Linked DNA regions of Adhaeribacter radiodurans. The protein of the gene in region 2 binds, or shares a complex with, the protein of the main gene of each other region. Links are inferred from orthologs where the notes say so. Each region holds a gene or a part of one and is shown on either strand. Other genes may lie near its edges. The genes, in order: prfA and prmC.

The links.
Region 1: the proteins of prmC (region 2) and prfA are in contact, whole or in part, in a crystal structure (PDB 2B3T), measured with the Escherichia coli proteins. The link is inferred for Adhaeribacter radiodurans from one-to-one orthologs.

The regions. Positions count from the first base shown.
Region 1 is NZ_CP055153.1:6,113,685-6,131,043, reverse strand. Bases 5,586-8,556 are described here. They hold prfA (peptide chain release factor 1), read right to left. Parts: upstream 7,621-8,556; coding sequence 6,550-7,620; downstream 5,586-6,549. Other genes in these bases: HUW48_RS24355 (c-type heme family protein), read left to right, coding at 7,811-8,556; HUW48_RS24365 (hypothetical protein), read right to left, coding at 5,586-6,265. Also shown: HUW48_RS24390 (DUF4302 domain-containing protein), read left to right, coding at 1-770; HUW48_RS24385 (superoxide dismutase), read left to right, coding at 1,092-1,721; HUW48_RS24380 (isopenicillin N synthase family dioxygenase), read left to right, coding at 2,009-2,983; chrA (chromate efflux transporter), read left to right, coding at 3,255-4,427; HUW48_RS24370 (secondary thiamine-phosphate synthase enzyme YjbQ), read right to left, coding at 4,443-4,865; more of HUW48_RS24365, read right to left, coding at 4,862-5,585; more of HUW48_RS24355, read left to right, coding at 8,557-8,569; HUW48_RS24350 (carotenoid biosynthesis protein), read right to left, coding at 8,586-9,236; 1-hydroxycarotenoid 3,4-desaturase CrtD, read right to left, coding at 9,268-10,746; HUW48_RS24340 (hypothetical protein), read left to right, coding at 10,873-11,163; HUW48_RS24335 (DEAD/DEAH box helicase), read right to left, coding at 11,560-14,520; HUW48_RS24330 (ABC transporter permease), read right to left, coding at 14,848-16,071; HUW48_RS24325 (class I SAM-dependent methyltransferase), read right to left, coding at 16,318-17,127; 30S ribosome-binding factor RbfA, read right to left, coding at 17,191-17,359. UniProt on the Escherichia coli protein: Peptide chain release factor 1 directs the termination of translation in response to the peptide chain termination codons UAG and UAA.
Region 2 is NZ_CP055153.1:6,543,937-6,554,580, reverse strand. What follows is about bases 1-2,950. They hold prmC (peptide chain release factor N(5)-glutamine methyltransferase), read right to left. Parts: upstream 1,934-2,950; coding sequence 1,067-1,933; downstream 1-1,066. Other genes in these bases: ribD (bifunctional diaminohydroxyphosphoribosylaminopyrimidine deaminase/5-amino-6-(5-phosphoribosylamino)uracil reductase RibD), read left to right, coding at 2,093-2,950; HUW48_RS25870 (acyltransferase), read right to left, coding at 340-930; HUW48_RS25875 (nucleotide sugar dehydrogenase), read right to left, coding at 1-336. Outside these bases: more of ribD, read left to right, coding at 2,951-3,130; HUW48_RS25855 (GAF domain-containing protein), read left to right, coding at 3,186-3,668; HUW48_RS25850 (phosphatidylserine decarboxylase family protein), read right to left, coding at 3,705-4,385; HUW48_RS25845 (Gfo/Idh/MocA family protein), read right to left, coding at 4,732-5,754; HUW48_RS25840 (hypothetical protein), read right to left, coding at 6,266-6,718; HUW48_RS25835 (DUF2911 domain-containing protein), read left to right, coding at 7,254-7,808; HUW48_RS25830 (MOSC domain-containing protein), read right to left, coding at 7,930-8,433; HUW48_RS25825 (sensor histidine kinase), read right to left, coding at 8,562-9,824; HUW48_RS25820 (response regulator transcription factor), read right to left, coding at 9,827-10,504. UniProt on the Escherichia coli protein: Methylates the class 1 translation termination release factors RF1/PrfA and RF2/PrfB on the glutamine residue of the universally conserved GGQ motif, i.e. on 'Gln-235' in RF1 and on 'Gln-252' in RF2.

The DNA.
Region 1 (17,359 bases), 430 kb from region 2 along the record:
ACGAAACTGCTGCTTACTCCAAAGCCAATCCTTTTCTTTTTTTGCCAAGTGCCAGTGGCACGAAACTACAGGTAGATATTAACGCTGCCAACAGAACTTTTTCATTAGTAGCCCTGCAGAATGGTACGGTGCAAATTATTTCTACTTCGTTTACCTACACGCCCCGTGGATTATTATTTGAGCCGCCATTGGTACTTAATGGCATCACTATTTCGGAGTTGCTCTGGGACAGCGCGCAGCAAGTATATTACGCCGAAGTTAATGGTAACCGGGTAGTAGTGCAGTCCTCGCCAACGGCTATTATTCCGTTGTATAATTTTATTGGGGTTACGTTTAACACCGTAGCAGTACCACCTCAGCCCTTACCAGGCTGGTCGCCGGATTTTACCAGTAAGCAACAACAAATTGCAACCACTTTGCTAAACGGTAATTATAATTTACGATTAGATTACATGTTGTTTTTATTTAATCCTCAAAGTAGATCTATGCAATTATATGTAGTAATATATCAGGGTAGCGCACAATTTTATGCCGTTTATCCTTATACTTATACCCAAACTGCTGATGGGGTATATAAATTTACGGCACAAACTCCTAATGGCAACGGGCAGGTAATAGCAGAGGATATGAGCCCTATTTTAAATCATTTAAACACCGAAAGTTTTGTTTTAGATTATTTCCGAGACCCAACCGAAGGACCCTTGGGCCAGATGAAGAGCATAGAAAACCCGGATTTTTATTTTACCGGTTCTTTAGAAACTTTACAGTAGCAGCAATAACAAGAAGGTCTTATATTTAATTATAAGACCTTCTATATTTTAATATAAATCTTCTTTTGTCTTACTTTTAAAATATTAACCTGAACCGGGTAAGTACGTAATCAGGGTAGTTTAAAAGTTATAATAAACGTACTTTTTCTGCGAATACCTATGTTTAAGTAAAGTAACCTCCCGTTAAAGTTTATACTTTTGCCTGTGTTAAATCGTTTTTTCTCTAATCAACTTATAAATTAACCTGTTATGGATAAAAGAACTTTTCTTAAATCGGCGGCCCTGCTTGGGTTAGCCGGGCTGGTTAAGCCATTAAAAATTATGGCGGAGCCCGTAGCCGATACCTTTACGCTTCCTAAATTGCCTTACGAGTTTAATGCGCTGGAGCCGCATATCGATAAGCAAACCATGGAAATTCATTATACCAAGCACCACCAGGCTTATGTAACGAACTTAAACAAAGCCGTAACCGGTACCGCATTAGCCAGCATGAAACTGGAAGACATCCTGAAAGATATTAGCAAGCATCCGGTAGCCGTGCGTAACAACGGAGGAGGACACTGGAACCATACTTTTTTCTGGAATATTTTATCGGCGCAAGGGGGCAAACCTACCGGTAAATTAGCCGCCGCTATTGACAGCGATTTAGGTGGGTTAGACAAGCTTAAAGAAACGTTTAACCAAGCGGCTACTACCCGCTTCGGTTCGGGTTGGGCCTGGCTAATTGTGGATCCGGCAGGCAAACTGGCGGTTACTTCTACTCCTAACCAGGATAATCCTTTAATGGACGTAGCCGAAAAGAAAGGCAAGCCCATTATTGGTTTAGATGTGTGGGAACACGCTTATTACCTTAAGTACCAAAACCGTCGGCCCGAATACATTGCCGCTTTCTGGAATATTGTAAACTGGGCAGGAGCCGAGAAAAATTACTTAGCCGCGCTTCAGAAATAATTTATTTAAAATAACAAAATAGCTTTTAGTAGGGATGTAAAACTATCCTTACTTAAAGCTATTTTGTTTTAAAGTCCTATAGAAACGCCAAATTTTAAAAATAAGCTGCCGGGAACGCGGCAAAACGCCTGGAGCCAGTAAAGTAGATTTACCAACAGCGTTTACCGAAAGAGTTTTATTGCGTACTTTTGCATAAGGTTGACAGGCTGTTATCCGGCAAGTAAAGCAGGACAAATCAGACCAGTTTTTTAAACTTTTATCTTTTACATTACTACTATATGGATACTATAACCGAGAAATTAGTTGATAAAATCCCGTCGTTAGATTTAGCTGATTTTACTTCCGGGAATGCGGAGCGTAAACATAAATTTGTACAGGATTTAGGGGAGGCATTTCAAAGTATTGGCTTTGTGGCAATCCGCAACCACGGCTTAAGTGATGAGCTATCCGGCCAATTATACAATGCAGTTAAAAAATTCTTCAGCCTCCCCGACGAAGTAAAACAAAAATACGAAAATCCAACTTTAGCGGGGCAGCGTGGCTACGTTGGTAAAGGAAAAGAACACGCAAAAGGCCGTAATACCGGCGATTTAAAAGAATTTTACCACGTAGGCCAGGACTTGCCGCAAGAAGAGTTAAAAGCCGAAAGCTACCCGGCCAATATCTGGCCCAACGAAGTGCCCGAATTTAAAGAAATGACTTTGGCGGCTTACCGGGCCTTAGAACAGGCTGGTACGCATATGCTACGTGCCATTGCTCTTTATTTGGGCCTCAACGAAGATTATTTTGACGCAAAAGTTTACCACGGCAACAGTATTTTAAGGGCTATTCATTACTTCCCGATTGAAGATCCGGATAGCGTACCAACTGATGCTGTAAGAGCCGCAGAGCACGGTGATATAAATTTAATTACTTTATTGATGGGAGCTAGCGCTGATGGCTTGCAGGTATTACGGCGTGATGGCAAATGGATTCCAATAACGGCCTTGCCCGAGCAAATTGTAGTAAACGTAGGCGATATGTTATCGCGGCATACGAATAACAAATTAAAATCTACCATTCACCGGGTAGTAAATCCGCCCCGCGAGCTTATGCACACTTCCCGGTATTCTATTCCGTTTTTTATGCATCCTCGTACCGAAATGGATCTAACTTGCCTGGAAGGTTGTATTGACACCGAAAACCCGAAGGCTTATCCCGATACCACCGCCGGCGAATTCTTAACGGAGCGTTTGATTGAACTAGGCTTACTGAAGAAGTAGAGTTATTCATGGTCCATAGTCTACAGGCTACGAAAATCATCCTCATAGAAAGAAACGAAATAGTAAAAACGTACAGGTAGTAACAAATCAGGTAGCCTACGTAGGCTACGCTTTTAAATATTTTACTAAATTTATCGACCACGAACTACGGTTTATCAACTGTAGAATATGAACTAATAATTATCAATTATAAAAACTGGAGACTTTGGACCATGGATTATTAACGGACCCTAAATTAGTGGACTCTAAGCCATGGTCCAAAGGTCAGAAAATCTTAAGCCCCAGAAATTACATTTTCCTGAAAGATGTACTTTGGTTGGCGCTAGCTGCCTTTGGTGGGCCTCAGGCGCATATCTCCATGATGTTTAAGTTGCTGGTAGAAAAACGTCGGTATCTTACCGAGAGCGAGCTAATTGAGCTAAATGCATTGTGCCAGATTTTACCAGGACCCACTTCTACCCAAACTATTACGGCTATTGGCTTTCGATTAGGAGGGCCCAATTTAGCTTACCTTACTTTGCTCATCTGGATTGCGCCCGCTACTATAATTATGACTCTGGCGGGGTTAGCCATGTCGTACCTGCAAGCCAACGAAATTTCGCTTAGATTTACGCGTTTTATTCAGCCCATGGCCGTAGGCTTTGTATCATTTGCGGCTTACCGTATCAGCTCCAAAGTGGTTAATACCAAAACAGGTATTGGCATGATGGTGATTTCGGCTAATATTTCTTACTTTTTTAATATGCCTTGGGTGTATCCTATCTTACTGGTATTAGGAGGTGCCGTTACTGCCCTGCGTTACAAAGCGCAACCCATTGAACCAGACAAAAACATAAGAATTAATTGGAGTAATTTTATTTTATATACGGCAGTATTTATTGCAGCAGCAGTATTGGGTGGAGCAACGCAACTACGCGGCTTTAAACTTTTTGAAAATTTCTACCGCAACGGCAGCTTAATTTTCGGTGGGGGACAGGTACTGATTCCACTTATGTATTCACAGTTTGTAGAATTTAAGCAGTATTTAACTTCCGAAGAATTTCTATCGGGGTTTGCGATTGTGCAGGCGCTCCCCGGGCCGGTTTTTGCTTTTTGTACTTACCTGGGAGCTTTAGCCATGCGCGATTACGGTATTGGCGGAGAACTGTTAGGAGCCTTTATTGGTACAGTAGGCATTTTTCTGCCAGGTACCTTCCTGATATTTTTTGTAATCCGGTTTTGGGGCGAATTAAGAAAGTACCGCGTTATTAAAGCTTCTTTAGAAGGAATAAATGCGGTAAGCTCCGGCATGGTAGCTGCTGCTGCTATTTTATTGTATCACCCTATTGAATCGAATCTGGCAAATGTGGCCATTGTTGTAGTAACTTTCTGTATTCTGCTCTGGACTAAAGTTCCGCCGCCCTATATTATTTTAACTGGTTTATTAACCGGCCTTCTTTTTTAAAAAAGTAAATTTTGCTTACTCCCCCTGAAGTGTAATTACTAGCCAGCGACGGGTAGCCTGATTGCGGTGTTCGCCGAGGTAAATGCCTTGCCAGGTACCTAAATTAAAGGTTCCATTAGTAATCGGCACAGTTACTGAACTACCCATTAGCGAAGCTTTAATGTGTGCCGGCATATCGTCGGGTCCTTCTAGCGTGTGCCGGTAATAGGAGGCATTTTCAGGTACCATTTTATTTAAATGACTTTCAAAATCCTGCCTTACCGTAAAATCGGCATTTTCGTTAATGGTTAAACTCGCGGAAGTATGCTGAATAAAAATATGGGCTAAGCCAATTTTAATTTCTTCCAGTTCCGGCAATTCGGCAGTAAGCAAATCGGTAATTAAATGATAGCCGCGTTTAAGAGCAGGCAAGCGAATACTTTTCTGGTACCATTTCATGGGTTCAGGCGTTCGTAAGCACCCGGGTCGGGTGTAGTTAAATGACGATTTTTATCTACTAAATCTTTTAATATTGCTGGTGTAGCTACTGCCGTGTTACTAACCGGTGATAAACTATCGAGCCGAAAATCGAGCAAGTTAGATTCCGCGCTTTCAATAGGTGCTTTAAACAGTGGGTCTACATTTAGTAAATTATCACAACAGGCAAAAGCCGGATGGTCCTGGTAACTTTTTGTTTGTACAACCGAATGATTAATTTGTAACTGCGGCGTCGTTCCAGCTTCATTTTTCAATTGAATTTGATCTTGAGCGATTAACGAGTTGTGCTTACCTGCCCAAACTATCGAATTCTGCATTAGTAATTGAACGCGGTATTCCTGATTAGGTCGATCAGCTACCTTTAATTGGTCTGTTAATAACAAAGTAACACTCCCAGGCCGAAAACCAACGGTATAATTAGCTAAAGTACAATACGTAAAGTTGTAATTGCCTCCACCTAAACCCAATACAGCACTTTGTCCGCAATTCGTAATTAGAGTGTTCGTAACTTGTACATCTGCCCCGTGGCTTAAAATACCCGTTTCGAACATATTCTGAATTATGGATTGTTCTATTTTTAAATCATAATCCGTTTCGTCCTGATCCGGATTAGCTGCCCAAAGCCCAAAAGTAGCATTTTTAATATCGGCAAACTGAATGTAGTTATAAGTACTAGTAGCTTCAAACTTAATTCCCAGCCATTGCCCGGGCACTGCCGCGTATAATCGTTCGCGCCGGTCGCCGGTAAACAAGACACGTTTGTTGACTGTACCCTTAACTTCTAAGCTTCCTTTTACAATTAAGGCAGCATCCTTGTGAAAATAAATTTTAGATCCAGGTTCAATAATTAGCTTACCCCCAGCCGCCACACTTACCGAGCCATATACTACGTGCGGTTTGTCGGCTTTCCAGGTTGTGTTAGTCGTTATCTCGGTTTTGGAATGGAAGTAGGCATTTTGCCCGTAACTTACTAAAACTACCCGCTGCTGATTTGAATTAACCAAAAACGAAAGCGCATCCGTCTGGATAAAAGCAGCTGTATCTTGAGTAGCCGGAATCGTAACTTTTACTATCACAAGCAAGCTGTCTTTACCGCGCAGTAAAACATTATTGGCTTGGGTAGTTTCCTGACCATCTACAATTAATTGGTAAGCAGGATTAGCCTGTTCCAGTTTAATTTCAGTTATTTTTATTGCATTAGAACGGCGATTATACACCCAAACTGCCCTGCTGGCACTAGCAGTATTTACAAAAACGGTATTAAACTTTAATGAATCCGTTGAAAACTCCAGTTGAGCTTTACTATCGGTGGTAACAATTTCTTCTTTGGGTTCGCAAGAACCTAATCCGTAAATAAACAAGCAGAATAGGCAGCAACGCAACAGTCCTTGGAAAAGTAATTTACTTCCATTTTTAAGTGGAAAGCTACTTTTGGCTTTATGAAGTCGCAACCGTTTAATCAATAGCATTAAATCAGGAAAGCTTTTCTACTAATAATTTACAATTGCTGGGTAGTACTTATTATAAAATATAATCTACCTATGCCTTAAAACAAATGTAGCGAGTTCTTGACACCCGCTACTCTGTTCTTCTCTATAAAAATCAACTTGCAACCTATAACCTGCAACTTGTAACTATTGAATCCTTACGCCACACCTTCTTTCAAGCGTTCAGCATTTTCGGCAATACGTAACTCTTCAATAAAATCATCGATCTGGCCGTCCATTACGCTGGGCAAGTTATAAACGGTATAACCAATGCGGTGATCGGTAACACGGCCTTGTGGGTAATTATAAGTCCGGATTTTATCGGAGCGGTCGCCGCCACCTACCATGCTTTTACGCTGAGCACCCATTTCTTCGTTCTTTTTAGCCAGTTCTACTTCGTAAATCCGGGAACGCAATACTTTCAGAGCTTTTTCGTAATTCTTAATCTGCGATTTCTGGTCCTGGCACTGAGCCATAATACCGGTAGGTAAGTGGGTTAAACGAACTGCCGAGTAAGTAGTATTTACCGACTGACCACCTGGCCCGGAAGCACAGAATAAGTCTTTCCGGATTTCGTTCATATCCAGTTCAATGTCAAATTCTTCTACTTCGGGCAATACTACCACGCTGGCTACCGAAGTGTGAATACGACCTTGTGTTTCGGTGGCTGGTACGCGTTGTACCCGGTGCACGCCCGATTCGAACTTCATTTTACCATAAACATCTTCGCCGGAAATACTACTGATAATCTCTTTGTAACCACCAGAAGTACCTTCCTGGGCATCAATCAGCTCCATGCGCCAGCCTTGCTTTTCTGCCAGGCGGGAATACATGCGGTGTAAATCGCCGGCAAAAATAGAAGCCTCATCGCCACCAGCGCCAGCCCGGATCTCAATAATAATATTTTTACTATCGTCTGGATCTTTAGGAATAAGCAAGTTTTTAATCACTTCTTCCAACTCTTCTAACTGCGGGTACAGTTCATCGAGTTCTTCTTTGGCCATTTCCCGGAATTCCTCGTCTTTTTCAGTAGCAATTACCTGCTTGGCATTGTCAATGTTGCCGAGTAAATTTTGGTATTTTTTATACTCAATTACAATTTTTTCAAGGTCTTTGTATTCTTTATTAAGCGACTTATATTTTTTCATGTCGCTCATGCTTTCGGGTTGTTGTAAAAGCTGATTTACTTCGTCGAAACGTTCTTTAATAGCCTCTAACTTATCTAACATAACTGTAAGTATCTGTTTTAAAACGCAAAGATAATAAAAAGTTACTGGTTGGTAGTTGCCGAAACAGGTAAATTGCTCGCTGGATCAATGCGCCACTTCTCTTTGTTTCTTTTTTACCTAACACTGATATTTGCAGGTAGTAAAACGCCATTACCCACCAGTACGTTTTATTCTTATAAAACTCTTTTTTATGCAGATTCGTTCTTTTTTGAATAAGCTACTATTGCCAGTTGTTTGGATAGTTCTAGCCATTTTTGCTTTACTTGCTAACAGCAGTTGCGAACCTAAAAAGCTGTCTAACGGCAAAGAAATAGCCGATGAGATGGAACGCCACCTAGTGAAACGCATTACGGGCTCTATGATATTACAGGAAACCCGCCGGGTAGGTGATAGCCTTATTCGTACCGCAGAGCAAAACATGCTTACCCATTTAAAAACAACCTTAGATTCCGGTAACTTTAAAGCTGCCTTAGATTACCATAAATTAGAGAAGTATCCTGAAGTACAAGAAATAGCAAAGAAGTACCTGGCAGATGTGGGGCGAACCGGTAAAGTTTGGCCAAATTCAGCTACTGATCCGGCTAGCTTGCTCTTGCAGGAACAACTGCAACAATATACGGCACTTAATAATCAAAAACAGGTTTTAGAACCCCAGATAAGCCGGGTGGGTGCCACAGAATTACTTTATACCAAACCTATCCGAATGACAGATCCACTTTGCTTACAATGCCACGGGCAGCCGGAAAAATTAGTAAATCTAGAAACTCAGAAAGCTTTACCAGAAAATTTTGCAACACCCCGTACCGGCTATCAGTCTGGCGAATGGGCCGGAATGTGGTATGTTCGGTTTAAAACGCAAGGTATTTTAGATAGTATTACCCAGAAACGTAAAAAGTCCCGGCGCGGACAATCGCTATTTAGTAAACCTGATTCGACAAAAAGTAAATAATAAAGTAAATGCTGAATTAAATTACCCAGGAAAGGGCGCCAAAAAACAAGAACTGCAAAAGAAAAACAAAAGGCGCTAAAGAATTAGTTTTTCGAAAAGCTGCTTGCTGAAAGTAAATTTGCAGTACTAACGCCACCAGAAACCAACCCACAAAATTAGAAAGAGGGATTACATTTGCTTGCCACGACCAAAAATCCAGATGTACCGCAACCGGTTCGATGAAGTAATCTAAAGCTACCATTAGAGCTGCTCCCAGAACAGCTTTTATCCACCACGTAAACCGCCCTAAATAATTTACTGTATGACCTGCAGTATAAACCAGCATTAGCCAGTTTAGTCCAATAATTAAAGGTACTTTAAAAAGTTGCCAGCCTAAGGCCGCTCCGTAAGTATAATGCCCGAAGAGTAAGGCCGTATGAATACCTATCACTTCTGCCAGAAATCCTACGCTAAAAACAATAAAGGCAAACAACCAAAACGGACGGGAAAAATCTTGGTGAAAAAAGAATAAAATAAGGTTTGTAAGTAGCAGATTAAAAGGGACTAAGCTTAAAAAAAGTGCTTGGTAATTACTAAAAACTAAACCATAAAAGCCCACGGCATAAAAAATAACTAATACAAATATGGCTAGTAGTTCTTTTCTTTTAACAGGCAAGTACGGGTTCAAATCTTTCGGTTTTAAAATTTTACTTTATAAATTATTTATCACTCGGAGATGGTACCAAATCACCAACAATTTTAGCGGAAAGTAAACATAATGGAATACCACCTCCGGGATGTACACTGCCGCCGCAAAAATATAATCCTTTTACTTTACTTGTAAAATTTGGGTGCCGCAGAAAGGCAGCTAATCGATTATTAGAGCTGCTACCATATAAAGCTCCCGCAAACGAAGAAGTGTCTGCTTCAATGCCTATCGGGTCCCAAACTTGCTCGCAGGTAATGTAAGCGTTTACATCCGTTTGTAGTGCTTTGCTTAGCTTGCTGATAACTGTTTCACGTGTAACTTTTACTAAATCAGCCCAATCCTGACCGCTGTTATGCGGCACATTTACCATTACAAACCAGTTCTCGCTGGCTTCCGGAGCATCTTCCGGCGAAAGCTTAGAAGTAATATTTACATATACTGTTGGGTCGGGGCTAATGGTTTTTCGCTGGAAAATATGCTCGAATTCAATCTTATAATCCTTACTGAAAAATATATTATGGAGGTGCAATTCCTTAAACTCCCGGTTAATTCCCCAGTAAAATATTAAGGCTGAACTGGATCGCGGTTGTTGTAATGTTTTCTCGGGAGCGGTTAGTTGCGGTAATAATTTCCGGTAAGTGGGCACCACATCCATGTTACTCACCACAATTTCGGCCGGTATTAATGTTTGTTTAACCGTACGTACACCTGTTGTTTTGTTATTTTCCGTAAGTATTTCTTCTGCTCTTTCGTTGTAAAGGAAATGTACTCCGAGTTCTTCGGCCAGTTTAACCAAGCTTTGGGCAATCGCATAAATACCTCCTTCAGGATAGAATGCTCCCAGGTTGTGCTCCAGGTGCGGAATTAGATTTAGCGTAGCCGGAGCTTGATACGGGTCGGAACCATTGTAAGTAGCAAAACGGTCGAGAAGTTGTACAAAGCGCTTATCCTTAAATTCCTTAGTGTTAGCCGCGTGCATGGTGGTAGTTAAGCCCAGTTCTGGTAAAACCGGAATGGTTTTGAGTACGTCGCCGCTCAAGTACGTTTGTACTTGATGCAGCGATTTATGCAGAAAAGTAGGGGCGGTAGCTTCGTAAATACGGCGGCTTTTAATTAAATATTTTTCTACTTTTTCCCGCGAAATCTTTAGCTTCTGTTCTACTTCGGCGGCAAACTTCGCTGGTTCCTGATAAGCTGTTAAGCGTGTTCCATCTGCAAAAAAGTATTGGGTAATAACGTCTAACCGTTGGTAACGAAAATAATCTGATGAATTACGGCCAGCCAAAGTAAAAAGCTCATCTACTAATTGGGGCATAGTAAACAACGAAGGACCTTTATCGAAACGATAGCCATTAAGCGTAAACTGGGTCATTTTGCCGCCAAAACTGTTATTTGCCTCCAGCACGTTAACGGCATAACCTTTTACCGCTAACCGAATGGCTGCTGCAATACCACCTATTCCCGCCCCAATAACAATGGCTTTTTTCATTTTTTACTTGCAAATAGCTTCACTCCGCACATTTAACTGGCAGTTATCCGAAATGTTTTCATTGATTTTTATTTTACATCCCAATATTCCAAATAAATTGCTCCAATAAACTAAGCTGTTTCTCCTATGACCTTCACTGAATTTAAAGCTACGCTTACTAAATCTACCCCACCCGCTGATCTTAGCCCGGAATTACAAGCTTTGTGGTACGATGGCAAAGGCGACTGGCACCAATCGCACGAAATAGCCCAGGAAAAGAATACTCCTGCATATTGCTGGATTCATGCGTATTTGCACCGCAAAGAAGGCGACCAATGGAACGCGAATTACTGGTACCAACGCGCTGGACGTAAAATGCCTAGCGTTTCGCTGGAACAAGAATGGGAAAGTATTACTATCGAATTACTTCAAAGTTAACAAGCAAGGTGCGCAAAAGATATAATTAAACCCATAGTTATGCTTAGGATGCGGATAAGCGGACTGCACCCATAACTGAATAGCCAATCTCCCGATCCATGTCATTAAGTTAAGGACTTCCGCCCGAATCTACCTTTAATTATAGGCCATTAATCAAAAGAGAGGCACGGAAGTAACTTCCGTACCATAGATTGGCGCTCGAAAGAGGATTTTTTTCTTCTGATTGGCTTAACTTAATGACATGGATCTCCCGATTGGCGAATCTACTTACTAAATTGATTTGTTAAGCCTACAATTAGGACTAGTAAAATATCTATTATAACAGCATTTTAATAAAAATAAACCCGATAGCGTTTGAAAACTATCGGGTTTAACCATGTTTAGTTTTAAATTTTGCTACGCCAGTAAACTCTCAATATCGTCTTTAGTCAAACTCTTGATAATAGTTTCGTCAGTAGAAATAAGGTCGGTTACCAATTGGATTTTCTTATTTTGCAGGGCCAGTATTTTTTCTTCCACGGTATTCTTTGTAATAAATTTATAAGTAAATACCTTGTTCTGCTGGCCAATGCGGTGTGCCCGATCAACGGCCTGAGCTTCAATGGCCGGATTCCACCACGGGTCGAGAATAAACACGTAATCGGCGGCCGTTAAATTTAACCCCACGCCACCGGCTTTCAGCGATATTAAAAATACCCGAATATTTTCATCCGTCTGGAAACGTTCTACCTGTTTGTGACGGTCTTTGGTGTTGCCATCTAAGTAAGTAAACGGAATTTGTTTTTCATTAAGCGAGGCCCGCACAATGTCTAAATGCTTCACAAATTGACTAAAGATTAAAACCTTGTGTCCTTCAGCAACTACGCTGCGCGTCATCCGAATTACTTCTTTCATTTTACCCGAATCTCCTTCGTAGTTTTCGTCGGCCATACGCGGGTGGTTGGCAATCTGGCGTAATTTCATCAAGCCTTGTAAGAGCATAAATTGAGTATTTACGCTGCCACTTTCTTCAATATTTTTTAAAATTTTATTGCGGTAAAACGACTTCGTTTCTTCGTAAGCGTGCTCTTGCTCTTCGGTCATTTTGCAATAAGTTGTATTCTCAATTTTCTCGGGCAGTTCCGTAGCTACCTGCGATTTATGCCGCCGCAAAATAAACGGTTTAATGAGCGCGTGTAGTTTTTTAGTTTTTTCCTCATTCTTTTCTTTTTCAATCGGTCGTAAAAACTCGTTTTTAAAGAAAGTTTGATTACCTAATAAACCCGGATTGATAAACGACATTTGCGACCATAAATCCATCGTGCTGTTCTCTACGGGCGTACCGGTTAAGATTAACCGATGTTTTGATTTTAAGCCACGTACTGCCAATGAAGTATTGGAACCAGGATTTTTAATGGCCTGTGATTCGTCGAGAATAATAAAATCGAAATAATAATTTTGCAGCAGTTCAGCATCCAGGCGCACAATACCGTACGAAGTCAAAATCAAATCGTAATGCTTAAACTGCGATACGGTTTTCTCGCGGTAGGTGCCGGTGTAGTTTAAAACCCGTAAACCAGGGGTGAATTTTTGCGCTTCGTGCAGCCAGTTATAAATTAGCGAAGTGGGCATTACCAACAACGAAGCACTCTGCGCTCCGCTTTCTTTCTGGTGCTGCAGCATGGCTAAAGTCTGGATCGTTTTACCTAAACCCATATCATCGGCCAGGCAGCCGCCGAACTTATAATCTTTAATAAAATGCAGCCAGTTGTAGCCCGCTTTCTGGTAAGGGCGCAGTTGGCCTTTAAAACCTTGCGGTAATGGTTTATCTTCAATGGTTTCAAATTCCCGCAGTTTTTCGAGCTTGCGGGTCATGGTTACTACTGCCAGATTCCCGTTCTGCAATTCGTTTACTAAGGTTAAATGATGCTTGCGCAGCTTTAACTCCCCTTCGCCTTCCGAAAAAGCAAATAATTCAATGTACTGGGTAAACCACTCTTCTGGAATTATCGCAATTTGACCGTTGGGTAACTGGTATTCGTTATTTTTGGTGAGAATATGATTCTTTAGTTTAATAAACGGTACTTCAAACTCCCCAAACTTTACCACCCCGTAAATATCAAACCAATCGGCATTTTCGCGGATGCCTACGCTTACGCTTACTTCCCCGATAAAGTAATTTTTTGCCGAAGCATTAGTTTGTTTAATCGTAAAGCCGATGCGTTCGAGTTCCTGCACGTGGTTATTTAACCAGGAGAAAGCATTGGCTTTTTCCAGCACGGCTTTCCCGTTCTTCACTTCGAGCGCCCGGTTGGTTAGTTCCCGGATATATTCTTTCTCGTGGTCAATGTTGCGGATCAGGCGATGGAAAATATACGAATCCTGCGTTTTCTCTACGTTTACGCTTATACGTTTTGCTTCCTGATTATTATGGACAGTATGCGCCCCGTATTTAAAACTCAGATTAAATAAAATTTTGTCTGAACGGCTGGCGCTTCCATTGCCATTAGTACCATTTAGTTTGCCATTTAACCGGGTAGTAGGAGTGCCGAATAACTGGGGAGTGGCATCTACATCGGTAATTTCAGTAAAAGTAAGAAAAGGATCCGGGTTATATTTTTCTGATTTTATATCAAAACCTTTGGCATAAACATCGAACGATTCAACCAACGGTGCTACAAACTTCTGGTAATACGTTTCTTCTACTTTACGCGGAATAACAATAAATTTTTTATTTAAAAAAGGCTGCAATTTTTTACCATCAACTTCTTTCTGAAAAGAATACAGAACATCGTCGAGTAAAAGCCAGGCCGGTTCGTTACAAACTAAAGTGGCATTCCGATTTTGAAACTCCAGCTTTTCGTTTTGGTATTTTATGGTCGGGAAATAATGCGTATTATCTTCGTTGCGCCGGAAGTGAAACAAGATGCTGGCTTTCTGCGGAGCTACCGAGATTTGCTTCCAGGTAGGTTCGCCGTCTTTTCCCATTATAAAAACCTGCTTACCTCCTAGTAATTCTAGAATTTTAGCCATGCGGTGTTGCACATAGCTATCAATGGCTTCTTGTACTGCTTTATCCCCCTTTTCTGGGTCGTACGTTTTTAGAAAAAAATCAGCTACCGAAAGCTTCTTCGTTGAGAATTTCTTTAAGATAGCATCTTGTTGGATTTGGTCGGTTAGATTAATTAGTTTAAAGTCAGTGGAGTCGAGCCGGGCCGAAAACTCAGCAGCATTTTTTTCGGCCACGTTTTGGTGCTGCAAGGTTAATTGACCTTTTGAATTAACCTGCACCACAAACGACTCGAATAAATAACCCAGATACTCGTGCTCGAACAACGAGTAGACTATCTGAAAAGGTTGAGTAGTATATACTTTCATAGTTAAGGGCAAAGATGCAATGTGAATATTAGTATTCTTTACTAATAAAACAACTATTTGATTAAATATTTTTTAAAGAATCAAACAATTACTTATGGTATTTTTTACAAAAAGGTACTTAGAGTTAATATTTTATAATGCCTAAATCGCACGCATAATGTTTGTTGAAAATGCTACTATACTATTAAGTGGAACTTAAACCGGAGTTAGAACAGAAAGGTTTGAGGAACTAGGTAGGAAATAGATTCTGCTTCTGGCAAACCAGGAAAGAATTATTAAATAGGAAAAAGATTTAACCTATTCTGTTTAAGAAAAGCGAAAAGAAAATTAGATGTTATCCCGCACTTCGGTAGCGGCTGCCGCCCGGGCCGGACGAATAGATACAAGTAGGGTAATAATGAATATAGCCAAGCCGGTAAGTAAGAAATCCTGCAACTTCATTTTAACGGGATAAGCTTCTACTAAGGCCGTAGCCATGTTCATAGAAATTAAACCAAAGGTTTCTTGTATCCAGCAAACGAGCAGCCCCAAAGCTAACCCAATAAATGCCCCTACAAACGCCACAATAGCACCTTCTGCCAAAAATATATTCCGGATTACCTGCGGACTAGCGCCAATAGAAGCCAGAATAGCAATATCTTTTTTCTTATCAATTACTAACATAGAAAGAGAAAAGAAAATATTAAGCGAGGCGATAAGCAAAATAAAGGCAAAAGTGATAAACACGAACATTTTCTCAACTTTCACGGCGCGCAATAAACTCAGGTGTTGTTCGTCGCTGTTTTTTATTTCGAACTTAGGGCCTAATACCTCTTCCAGCCTTTTCTCGACTGTTTTTAACTCCCGTTTACTTTCTACGCGCACTTCCAGCGAAGTTCTTTTATTCCCATAAGCCAGTAAGTCGCGGGCAAAATCTAGCGGTACAAAAATATAATTATCGTCGTACTGCCGTTCAATTACAAATACGCCCCCAACCATTATGGGTTTTTCACGGAAAGTATTTTCCGGGTCCAGCGAAAGCGATGCCTTAGCTTTAGGGTAAAGCAGAAACATGGGTACGATGGCGTTAGTGGCCCGGATGGATAGCTGGTACTGCACTCCCCGCCCAATTAAGGCATAGTTATTTCCGCCCCGCTGCAATTGGTAGTTGCCTTCTATAACCGCCGAATCTATTTTGTTCTGGGCAAAAAAGTTGGGGCTCACGCCTTTCATTTTTATTACCATCTGGCGGTCTTCGTAACGCAGTAAAGCATTATCTTCTATTACTTCGGTAACAAGTAAAACACCCGGGGTTTTCCGGATGCGGGTTATAAGATCCTCATTTAATTCAAAGCCTTTCCCCTCTATGGAAGTAATTTTTAAATCCGGATCAAAGCTGCCGTAAATACTCCGGATTAAATCTTCAAGTCCGTTAAATACCGAAAGCACAATAATTAAAGCTGCCGTACCAACGGCTACCCCAACCATGGAAATAATAGAAATAATATTAATAATGTTTCTTTTCTTCTTGGAGATAAAGTAGCGTTTTGCAATGAGAAAAGGAACGTTCATAATTTGCAGGGGCTGATAAAGCAGTAATTAAACTAACGGTTTAATAAAAATAAATTAGTAAAGTATACAACTCTTTGGCCTTACGGTTAAATAAATAAATGGGTATATCTTTCTTTATTAAAAGGAGAAAGTATGATAGATATTCATTTAGTAAATAAATGAGCCTTTTTTATAAGTTTTATGGCTGATGTTTCGGCTCTTTGCTAACCTTACAACCTTACAACTTTTTAACTTTTCAACTAACAGCTACTTCCACGCTTTTACGATTAAACCGGTGCCCGAAGCGTGTTTGTTATTCGTATCTAACCAATTTAAAATTAGGCAAAACGGAAAAGTAATTAGGTAATAGAAAGGTAATAATAAGAAAAAAGCTTTGGATTTACCCAACAGCAGAATAGGGTACTTCATTGAAAGCCGCCACGATACCTGACCGGGTTTGCCATACGAATACCGGGCTTGCACTTGCGTAAAACCAGCAATCTTAAGTTTATCGGCTATTTCGTTTATATTATACCCATCGCGTACATGTTCTTCAATAAAAGAACTTTCGTCGTTGTCATGTACGTCGGAGCCACCTTGGTCAGAAGGGGTAGAGATAAGCAGCATGCCGCCTTTCTTAAGAGACGCGTAAATATTTTTAAATACTTCTACGTCTTCCAGAATATGTTCCATCACATCCACGGACAAAGCCAGGTCAAAAGTTTCCGGTTGCTGAAAAGTTACTAAATCGGCTACAGTAAAATGTACTTTAGGGCGGCCAATCTGCTGGAAAAATTGATTACTATCGGCTATTTGTTCTTCTTTTACATCAACGGCCAAAATCTGCCAATTCGAGCTCATGCCCGACAGGTAATACGTATACTGCCCGTAACCCGAACCCGCATCTAATATAGAAATAGCTTTAGAACGTTTGCCCTGCGCCCAAGCCCGCAGTTCTTTGTGTACGTGCCAGGTACGAAGTAAGAGTAAATCGAGTAAGTGGTAAAATAAGCGTCTGAGAAAGGGAGTTTTATTAAATGCTTCGCCGAGAGCGCGTTTTATCGGGTCGTATTGCATGCCAGATTTGCAAAAAAGTAAGAGCGCAAGTTACGCCTGCGCCTATTAATAGAGCTGAAAAATTTATTTTTCTTCTTCGGTTTCAGAATCTTCTTTATCGGCGGGAGGTATATCTAAACCAGAGAACAATTCATCCATCCGGGCAGCGTATTCGGCCGTATCATCCAGATAAAAAATTAATTCCGGAATAACCCGCACTTGATTTTTTATGCGTTGCGCCAGTAAATGACGA
Region 2 (10,644 bases):
CAATACTTTGCCTACGGAAGTAGAAGCGCCAATAAGCGGTTTTAAATCCGGCAAGGCATGGGCATCAATCGGCGTGGGAACGGCCACAATAAAAAAAGTAGCCTCGCGCAAAATATCCAGCTCGTGGGTAAACGTAATATCACAACCGGCAAAATCCTCGGCTTCGAGTTCACCGCTGGGGTCCACGTGGTTCCGCATCATTTCTACCCGACCCGCGTGAATATCAAATCCAATTACTTTTACTTTTCGGGCAAACTCTAAGGCAATAGGCAAACCCACGTAACCTAAACCAATTACCGCCAAAGTAGCTTCTTTCTTTACTAATTTATCGTACATATTCTAAGATAAAGGAATTCTGATAACTTGGTTTTGGTGTAACTGATACTTTTCCTGACTTTCCGGACAAGTGGCCATACCTTGCTCGTTAAATTGCAGTCGATGACCATAAGCGCTCATCCAGCCGGGTTGCCGGGCCGGGTTGCCGTATACCAGAGCATAAGGCAAAACCGATTTGGTAACTACCGATCCGGCGCCGATAAAAGCATATTCCCCAATGGTAATGCCGCACAATATGGTACTGTTGGCACCTAAGGTAGCGCCTTTTTTAACCAGCGTTTTCTGGTACTGATGGCGGCGGCTTATGGCACTGCGCGGATTTTTGATATTGGTAAAGACCACCGATGGGCCTAAAAAAACATCGTCTTCGCAAATCACGCCACTGTACACCGAAACGTTGTTCTGTACTTTTACATTATTGCCTAGCACCACATCCGGTGATATTACCACATTCTGCCCGATAGTACACTGCTCCCCAATCCGACAACCCGACATAATGTGAGAAAAATGCCAAATCCGGGTATCTTTACCTATTACACAATCTTCATCGATAACAGCGGTTTCGTGAGCCAGATAAGCAGGAGTAAAATCCATATTTACGCTTTAAAGCGAACCAAGTATAAGTTCCAAAGCTAAGCATTTAGGGCTTAAAAAAGTTCTGTTTACCGATATATTTGTTAGTTAAGTACTAGAATTTAAAAATGAATAGATTTAATATTCTTTTATTTATTCAATTTACACCAGAATACTGCGCCGATACAAACCTATCTTTACCAAACAAATCAGTATGAGTCCGGATATTCTGAAAGTGATATTCCTGCAACATTCTTTCTAAAGCAACCGCATACTTTTCGTTTATTTCAAAATAAAGCTTACCAGCAGGTAGCAATAATTGCTTTGCTACTTCGGCTATTCGTTGGTAATAAATAAGCGCATCGGTATCGGGCACAAAAAGGGCTAGGTGCGGTTCAAAATCTAGTACATTCCGGCGCATCTGATCTTTCTCACTTTCAAGTACATATGGTGGGTTACTTACCAGTACCTGCAAGCTTTGCGCAGGTACTGGTAAGGGTGATTTAAAAATATCGTGCTGTAGCCAATGAATGGGCAGTTGATATTGTTCAGCATTATGGCGCGCAACGGCCAAGGCTGGTTCCGATACATCCATCCCGTACACGGTAGCCTGGGGTAAATTCTTGTTTAAGGCGATAGCAATGCAACCACTTCCGGTGCCCACATCCAATATTTGCAGCTTAGCAAAACTTTTATTTTCCTGAATGATAAGTTGTACCAGTTCTTCGGTTTCCGGGCGCGGAATCAGCACGTCGGGGGTTACCTGCAATTCTAGATCGTAAAAGTAAGCCCGACCGGTAATATACTGTAAGGGCTCATGGTTTTGCAGGCGCTTCAGATACGGGGTAAATTTTTGCCAGATTTCCGGACGGATAGGTTCTTGTTTGCGTAAGCTTATTTGCGTGCGGTTCCAGCCTAACTCGTGCTCTACCAATAACCAGGCAATACTATTTGCTTCGGTGAGGTCGTAAACCAAAGTTAGTTCCCGGGTTAAATGTTGTAGCAAATCCTGCAAATTTTTCAAACAAAGTAATTTTTAAGGTGTATGTTCGGGTAGTTTAATTAACAAGTTTTAAGTTGTAGCTCAAAGTGGGTAACTACCGGGTAAAGTGTCCGATAAAGGTAAAATATTTATTTCCATTCGTGTCTAACAACTTACTTTACAAAAATAAGAATTTCTGAAATGAGATTTGCAGATGAATTGTACATGCGGCGGGCGTTGGAACTAGCTGCTCTGGGCCATAATACTACCCGGCCCAATCCGATGGTAGGCTGCGTGGTAACGTATAAAGGTAAAATTATTGGGGAGGGCTGTCACCAACAATACGGTGGGCCGCACGCCGAAGTAAATGCCATTAACAGCTTAGCCGATAAAAGTTTACTGCCGCAATGTAAGGTATATGTTACCCTGGAACCTTGTTCGCATTACGGGAAAACGCCTCCCTGCGCCGATTTTTTAATTGAGCACGGGGTGCGAAGCATTTTTATCTGCAATACCGATCCGAATCCTTTGGTGGCGGGCCGAGGCATCCGGAAGTTATTAGATGCCGGCTGCGAAGTGCATGTGGGCTTATTAGAGGAAGAAGGTTCAGAACTAAACAAGCGTTTTTTTACTTTTCACCGGCACAAGCGACCGTATATTGTTTTAAAGTGGGCCCAAACGGCCGATGGCTTTATTGCCCAATCTAACGGAGAACCAACGGCTATTAGTGGTTCATTGGCTAAAAAGTTAGTACATAAATGGCGCACCGAAGAACAGGCTATTATGGTGGGCACCCGTACGGCTTTATCGGATAATCCACACTTAAATGTACGCGAATGGACGGGCAATGCCCCCATCCGGATTGTGATAGATAAAAATTTACGCTTGCCGCCTACCCTACATGTATTCGATAAAAAGCAACCAACATTCGTTTATAATTACGAACGCCACGAAAACACCCCCAACCTGGAGTATGTTAAGATCACCCCAGCCGTAGATTTACTAGAACAAATACTACCTGATTTGCACCAACGTTCCATACAATCGGTGCTGGTAGAAGGCGGTACCATTTTACTAAATCATTTTCTGGCTTCGGATATTTGGGACGAAATCCGGGTTTTGCGGAGCCCTCAACAATTAGAAAATGGCGTGAAAGCCCCATCCCTACCCCTTACCGGTTTAACTCAAACTGCAACAATCGGGGACGATGAACTGTTTATTTACCGAAAATACCAGTAACGTTCTACGCAGAACGCGAAACATATAACTTGTAACCTATTACTTATTACTTAAAATGGCTGAAAGTGTAGTTGTTGATCAGAATTTAACAAAAACAGAAAAGTACGAAACTTTATTACCCCAGATAGAAGCTTTGGTAACCGGGGAAAGCGATTTAGTGGCCAACCTTGCTAATGTAATGGCGGCTTTAAAATTTGGGTTAAATTTTTTCTGGGTGGGCGCTTACCTGGTAAAAGAACGCGAGTTGGTATTGGGTCCGTTTCAGGGGCCGGTGGCTTGTACGCGCATTGCTTTTAACAAAGGCGTTTGCGGCGCCTGTTACACCCGCCGCGAAACCATGCTGGTACCTGATGTGGAGGCTTTTCCGGGCCACATTGCCTGCAGTTCCGATTCTAAATCTGAGATTGTAGTGCCAGTGTTTAAAAACAACGAAGTAGTGATGGTACTCGATGTAGACAGCGACCAATTAAATGATTTCGACGAAACGGATAAAGTATATCTGGAACGATTAGCTGAGTTAATGAGTACCTGGTTTTAAAATATAAATTATAAGTAAAGCTACTTTTAGGGCTAATTACCCAAAGAAAGAACCGGTAGTTTTTAATTGGGCTATAACGGTTTGGCCACCTTTGGTTTTCTCGCCGAGGTTTACTTTTATATCGGTATCAACCGGTACAAAAATATCTACGCGCGAGCCAAACTTAATAAAACCAAATTCTTCGCCCTGGTTTACTTCGTCGCCTTCGGTTACGTACCACACAATGCGGCGGGCCATGGCGCCGGCAATTTGCCGGAATAAAATATCCGGGCCGGCATCGGAAGTTACCACTACCGTGGTACGTTCGTTTTTAGTACTCGATTTTGGGTGCCAGGCCACAAAATAATTGCCGGGATGGTATTTAAAATACTTTACAATGCCCGATACCGGGTTGCGGGTAATGTGCACATTAATCGGCGACATAAAAATAGAAATCTGCTTGCGGGTATCTTTAAAAAATTCCGGTTCGTGCACATTCTCAATTACTACTACTTTGCCATCGGCGGGTGCAATTACTAAATCTTCGTGAGTAATTAAAGTACGGAAAGGGCTCCGGAAAAACTGCAGCAAAAGCAGAAATGCAATAACAGAAATCGCCAGGAAAATTTTATTGAAGGTTTCGTGGGGTGCATTTAACCGAAATAAAAGCAGGTTCACAATAAGTAATCCCAGAAAGGTAAAAAGTAAAATTTTACGTCCTTCTTTGTGAATTTTCATGTAGGAAGAGTTTAACCAATAATATAAGCTGCAATAATAGTAAAATAAATGCTGACCCGTTTACCCGTTTCCGGATAAAAAGAAAACCTATCAACCCATTCCGGTAAACGTGCCCCCATATTAATGCGATTAGTATACGGCTTTTACCTTTCAGGGATAGCCATAAAATACTCATTTACAGATACAGGTACGTTAAATCTTTGTAGCTCTTAGCGGGTAAAACGCTTAAACCTGCCATTATTCCTATTTTATGAAGGTATAACCGCTAAACTTCTTATCAAAAACCATTAATTTTTAAGCCTGATTGAGGAATTACTGACTAAAATTCTTTTAAAATTAAAAGAAACTATACTTTCACTGGCTTACCTTGTTTAGCGGCTTCGTAAATGGCCATCATGTATTTTACATCGCGCAAACCTTCTTCGCCGGGCGTTTTAGGTGTTTTATTTTCCAGTACACATTCGGATAAGTGATCTATTTCGGCGGCAAAATGGTCTTCTTCTTTCACTTGCACCTCGTGCTTGCCATCTTCCAGTTTCAGTTCCAGGTTATGTTCGTAGTAATCGGTAGCCGGGTCTAAAATGAGCGTACCTTTGGAGCCAAAAGCCTGGAAACGTTTTACGCTATCGTACCCGTAACTGGAACTGCAATTGGCCAATACGCCGCTCGGGAAACGTAACGAAAAAGCTACTGTTTCTTCTACTTCTTTAAATCGGGGATCATTGGGGTCGCTGTGCATCATGGCCGATATTTCTACGGGCTCTTCGCCGGTTAAGTACCGCATGGCATTTAAGCTGTAAACACCAATATCCATTAAAGAGCCGCCACCAGCCAGTTCTTTATCGGCGCGCCATTTATCTTCGGGTTGCTCGGGTTTTAGTAAGCGGCCGTGGTCGGAAGTAAGAAAACGTAATTTGCCAATTTTTCCACTTTTAATTAACTCAATAGATTTTAAGTTAAAAGGTTCGTACTGCGCCCGGTAAGCAATCATAAGTTTTTTGTTGGCTTTTTGGCAGGCATCAATCATTTTCTGACAATCGGCTACGCTGGTAGCCATGGGTTTTTCGCTCATTACGTGTTTACCCGCCTGCGCTGCCCGAATGGTGTACTCGGCGTGCAGGCTGTTGGGTAATACTATGTAAATAATATCTACTTCAGGGTTATCTTTAATAAGGTCAAAGTTTTGATAATTGTAAATATTTTTTGGATTTAGGTTGTTTTCGGCTGCTATCCGCTGGGCTTTCTCCGGCGAACCACTCACCAAAGCCACCAACTTTGATTTTTTACAATTAGGGAATGCTGGTATTAACTGCTCGGTAGCAAACTTACCTAATCCAACGAGTGCCCAGCCTAACTTTTTTTCTGCCATAGTTTTATTTTAGTTTGAAAGTACTGCTTAAGCTATTTCTCTGTTATCGGCACCATTTAACAGCAGCTACCCGTAGCATTACGGCCGCAGGAAATACCAACGCCCTGGTTCTTGCCCAGCTTTAAGCTTGTTTAATACTATTGAAACAAATAGAAAATTGGTTTAGCTAGCACAAACGCATTTAAAGAAAGGTAGTTACACGAAGGGCACCTAATCAGGAATAAGCACTGTAAGGTTGTATTAAAAGAAGAATAAAAAATATACCAAGAAATGTAAGAGCATACACTCTAAACTTTACCGCAAAATTATAACGGTATACAAACTTAAAATACAGGTAAACCAATAACCAAACTAAATTTTAGCTGTTAATGTGTACTAGTACAACTCCGGAAAAAACCGCAGAAGGCGGAACAGGATTTAGTAAATTTGGGAAAGGTAAAGGCATAAAAAAACCTTACCAGATATGCGGTAAGGTTTTTAATAGCGGATCGAGGGCTACAAGCATATACTTTTATTTTATCTGTTTGAAAAAATAAACAGAATTATCGGGAGTTACCCGTACTAAAAGTTCTCTTTCGCCTTTTCTCAATTCTACGAAATACACGGTACTAGTGCTGTTATATTCGATTACTTTGCCCACTTCGTAGCCTTTGTAAGCTTTTGAAATTCTGGATAAAGCTGTTTCGGATAATTGCTCTAATTTACCAGGCTGAGTGGTAGCAATGTGATCGCCGTTTAAATCGTAAAAAGCAGTCATGGTAACTCCATCCAGAGTAAAGAAAGCTTTTTGAAATTTATCTGTTACTGTCCAGCTTACGTTAGTAGCCCGGGAATATAAGTCGTTAAATTGGGCTTGGGCACTGGTAGAAACTTTAGCTTCTTTATTATATCTGTAATCGTCTGCGGCAAAGGTGCTTACTGATAACCCAGTTACCAATAATGCGGTGTAAAGTACTTTTTTCATTTTGTTTTCATTTAAATTATGCAACAAAGTAAAGCACTTATTGATACATTCGCAAGTAAATTACAATTTTATTAGTAAATTCTCAGTAAATTTAACATTATCTTAATATATCAGCAATGCAACTTATTGAATATTAAGAATATCAGTAATATTGTTAATAAACCTTAGCTATTTGTATACTTCATTAAAAATTATGCAATTTAGTTAAAACATAAAGATGTGTTCAACAACTGTTTTTTACTGCTCTGGTACTTACAAAACGAAGTTTTGTCTGGAAACAGGAAAATATAAGCCCAACTATTCGGGGTTTTAGTTATATTTAAGTAGTATTACAAGAGCTACAAACTCAAATGGCTTTAAGAATTAATGTAATAGTAATAGCCTGGTAAATAATAGGTAAGACTATTATAAGTATTGAGCTATAGAACTCCTGCATTGCGCTGACAATATCTGTTAAGTAATAACGTTACCTGGGTACGTCAGAGAGTTGTTATTTTTTGTCTTATTTTATAAAACTACATTCAACTAAAAACCTATGTTACTGAAACAATTTAGAGCAAGCCTGTTACTGTGTTTATTTTTTACTATTTCTACACTGGCCTTTGCCCAACAAGATAAAACTCAACGGGTTAGTCCGCCGGCTACTGCTTCGGGTAAAATCGGAAGTACCCAGGTTACCATTAACTATAGTTCTCCTTCGGTAAAAGGCCGTAAGATATTCGGCGAAAAAGAGCCTTATGGCAAAGTATGGCGCACCGGTGCTAACGAGGCTACCACTATTACTTTTGATAAAGATGTAACCATTGAAGGCCAACCATTAAAAGCTGGTACCTACGCCTTATTTACTATTCCGAACCAAACCGAATGGACTGTTATTTTTAATAAAACTGCCGAACAATGGGGCGCTTTTAAATACGACCAGGCGCAGGATGCTTTACGCGTTAAAGTAAAACCTACTACTACCAAAGAATTAACCGAGCGCCTGAAAATTGACGTTACTCCAAAAGGTAAAAATACAGGTACTGTTACTATGAAATGGGAAAATGCCCAGGTTTCTTTCCGTATTAAAACCAACGACGCATCCGCTTAAGGAACTGACCTTTCGTAATAAAAAACAAAGCCTTGGTTTTAGTAAACCAAGGCTTTGTTTTTTTAGGGAGTCTGATTTATTTGTATTTCAAAAAAGCTATAAATTAAGTCAATCTTATATTTTATACCTGCACTCTTACTAAATCACCTAATTGCAGACTGCCGCCTTGCAGAATACGGGCAGTAATTCCTCCGTGGCCGCGCATAGCATTGTACCCACCTGGCCCCAGGTTCGTTTCCATACGAGAACACGGGTGGCAAAAACCGGTCATCTCGAGCAAAACTTCGCCTACCCAGAATTGGCGGTCTTTTAAAGCCAGTAAATTAATGCCTTGCACTACTAAATTCCGGCGGAGCAAACCTGGCTCTAACTCAGAACGGTGCAGCATAGATGCTACCGCCGTTATATGTTCCGCTTGTATAAGAGTTACTTGCCGCTTACTGCCGGGTTTGCCACTGTAATGGTCGCCGGTTAAACCATGATCGGTTAAGGCTTCTACAACTGCTAAAGTTTGCAACGGGGCAGAACGCGCGGGCCGGATACCAATCCAGGTAAGTTTACCTGCCTGCGGTAAAGTTTGAATTAACTGACCTAATGTAGAACCCTCAGAACTAGAAAAGAGCATATACTTTCTTTTTTATAGGTATAACGGGTCATTCAACCTTTCAGGTACCAGTAAGTTGTTGCAAAGTAGCGACTTTCTTATCCTATACTTACTAAAACTCCCTAATCGAAGAAAATAATTAAACTGCATTAAAACCGTAGGGTAAAGCAATGAAGCGGCTCCTGGTAAGAATAAGAAATATCCAGGTTATTTAAGTAGCATATTTTTTTAACAATGGCCAACCCTAAACCTAAAGAAGAAGAATTGTGGCCGTTGCGACGGAATCGATCAAAAATTTCGCATTCCGCAAAATCAAGTACCGGACCGGTATTGCAAATAGTAAGTTGCTGCGGCTCCAAGCAAATTAAAATTTCGCCTTTTTCGTAGTTGTGGCTCAAGGCATTCTTTATCAGATTACTCAGTAGCACATCTAAAAGGTACGGATCAATAGTAATAAAAACATTGTCGTTGGCCTTAAAATCAATTTTAACTTGCTTTAATTCGGCCAACTCTTTAAAGTTAAAAAGTAAAGGTTCCAGAAAAGTTTTTAAATCCAGCTCCTCGCGATTAGTAAATTCCTGGTTTTCAATTTTGCTAATTAAGCCCAAGGTTCTGCTTAACTTAGATAAATGAGAGGTAGCCCGGTATATGGCACCAATGGTTTTAGCCTGTTCGCCGGATAGCTTTTCCGTTTTTTGCAGCATTTCTATTTTTGCCTTTATAATAGCCAGCGGAGTTTGAATTTCGTGCGAAATATTCTCGGTAAACTCTTTCATATTCCGGAAATCGTGCTCAATGCGGCTGGTCATTTGGGCAAACAAGTTATTTAGTTCTTTAAACTCCTTGGTAGTGGTGGGTACTTCGGCTAAGGCAATGCCTTGATTGAGGGAGTAATGTTTTATTTGCTCCAGCGTATAATTAAAGGGTTGCCATAAATACCGCGACGACAAGTAATTTAGTAATAACATGAGAGCCAGAAGAGCCAGGAAAACGTAAAATAACGACGTTATAATTCCGCCCAATACTAACCGCGATTCTTTTAAGGCCATGTACATAGAGATGCGGTAGCGTTGCCCGTTTACCACTTTATCTAAGGTACGCGCCCGGAAGGGCTGTCTTTCACCTTCTAAATCATTAAAAATAATGGTATCGCGGTCGTAATTCTTAAGTAAGGGAGTTTTTAAATTAGAAAGAGGTTCTACGTGCTGCGATTTAAATGAATTTATCCAATCTAAATCAACCTGGGGTTTAGAAAGATAACCTGTCAGGCGGGTTTCCTTATGCGTAAAATAATCGCGAATCCGCTTCTGAACAAAGTTATTGGTAATGTTATATAATACCAAGCCGCTGCTGGCAATTACTATTGCCGTAATTAACAGGTACAGCAACGTGGTTTTAGTAATCAGCCTCATTCTTATTCTACTACAAATTTATAACCCATGCCGTACACCGATTTTATGTTGTTGCTGCTACCGTAGCTCGCAATTTTTTTGCGTAAGTTTTTGATATGCGTATAAATAAAATCAAAAGAATCGGCCATATCAATATTATCGCCCCACAGGTGCTCGGCAATAGCTTCTTTGTTTAAAATGCGGTTTCGATTACTCAAAAAATACAACAGCAATTCGTACTCTTTACGGGTTAGTATAATCTCGTTATCTTTTATAAATACTTGCGCCGTAGCGGTATTTAAACGCAAATCGCCTACGGTTATCTCATGGCTGCCATTAAAACGTTTCCGCCGCAACAACGATTGAATCCGGGCATTTAATTCGGCCAGGTGAAAAGGCTTGGTAAGGTAATCGTCGGCCCCTAAATTTAAGCCGGTAAGTTTATCGTCTAAAGCGTTCTTGGCCGAAATAATTAATACGCCTTCGTCGGGCCGCTTTTGCTTTAATTGTTTTAATATTTCTAAGCCGCTGCCATCGGGCAAGGTAATATCCAGCACCACTACATCGTAAGCATATATATTTATTTTTTCTTCGGCCGTTTGGTAATTATAGGCAGTTTCGCAGAGGTATCCTTCCTGTTTTAAATAATGTACCAAGGTTTCTGAAAGTTCGCGATTATCTTCTACAATTAGTATTTTCATAATGAATAAGCACTTTCCGGGTAAAATCCGCCTAAAAGTACTTTTGTATTCTGAAGGAAAATTGAAGCGTACCCAAGAGGCTTAATCGCTGAAAAAGATGAACATAACAATTATAAATAAGATAAAGAATAGGTACATCA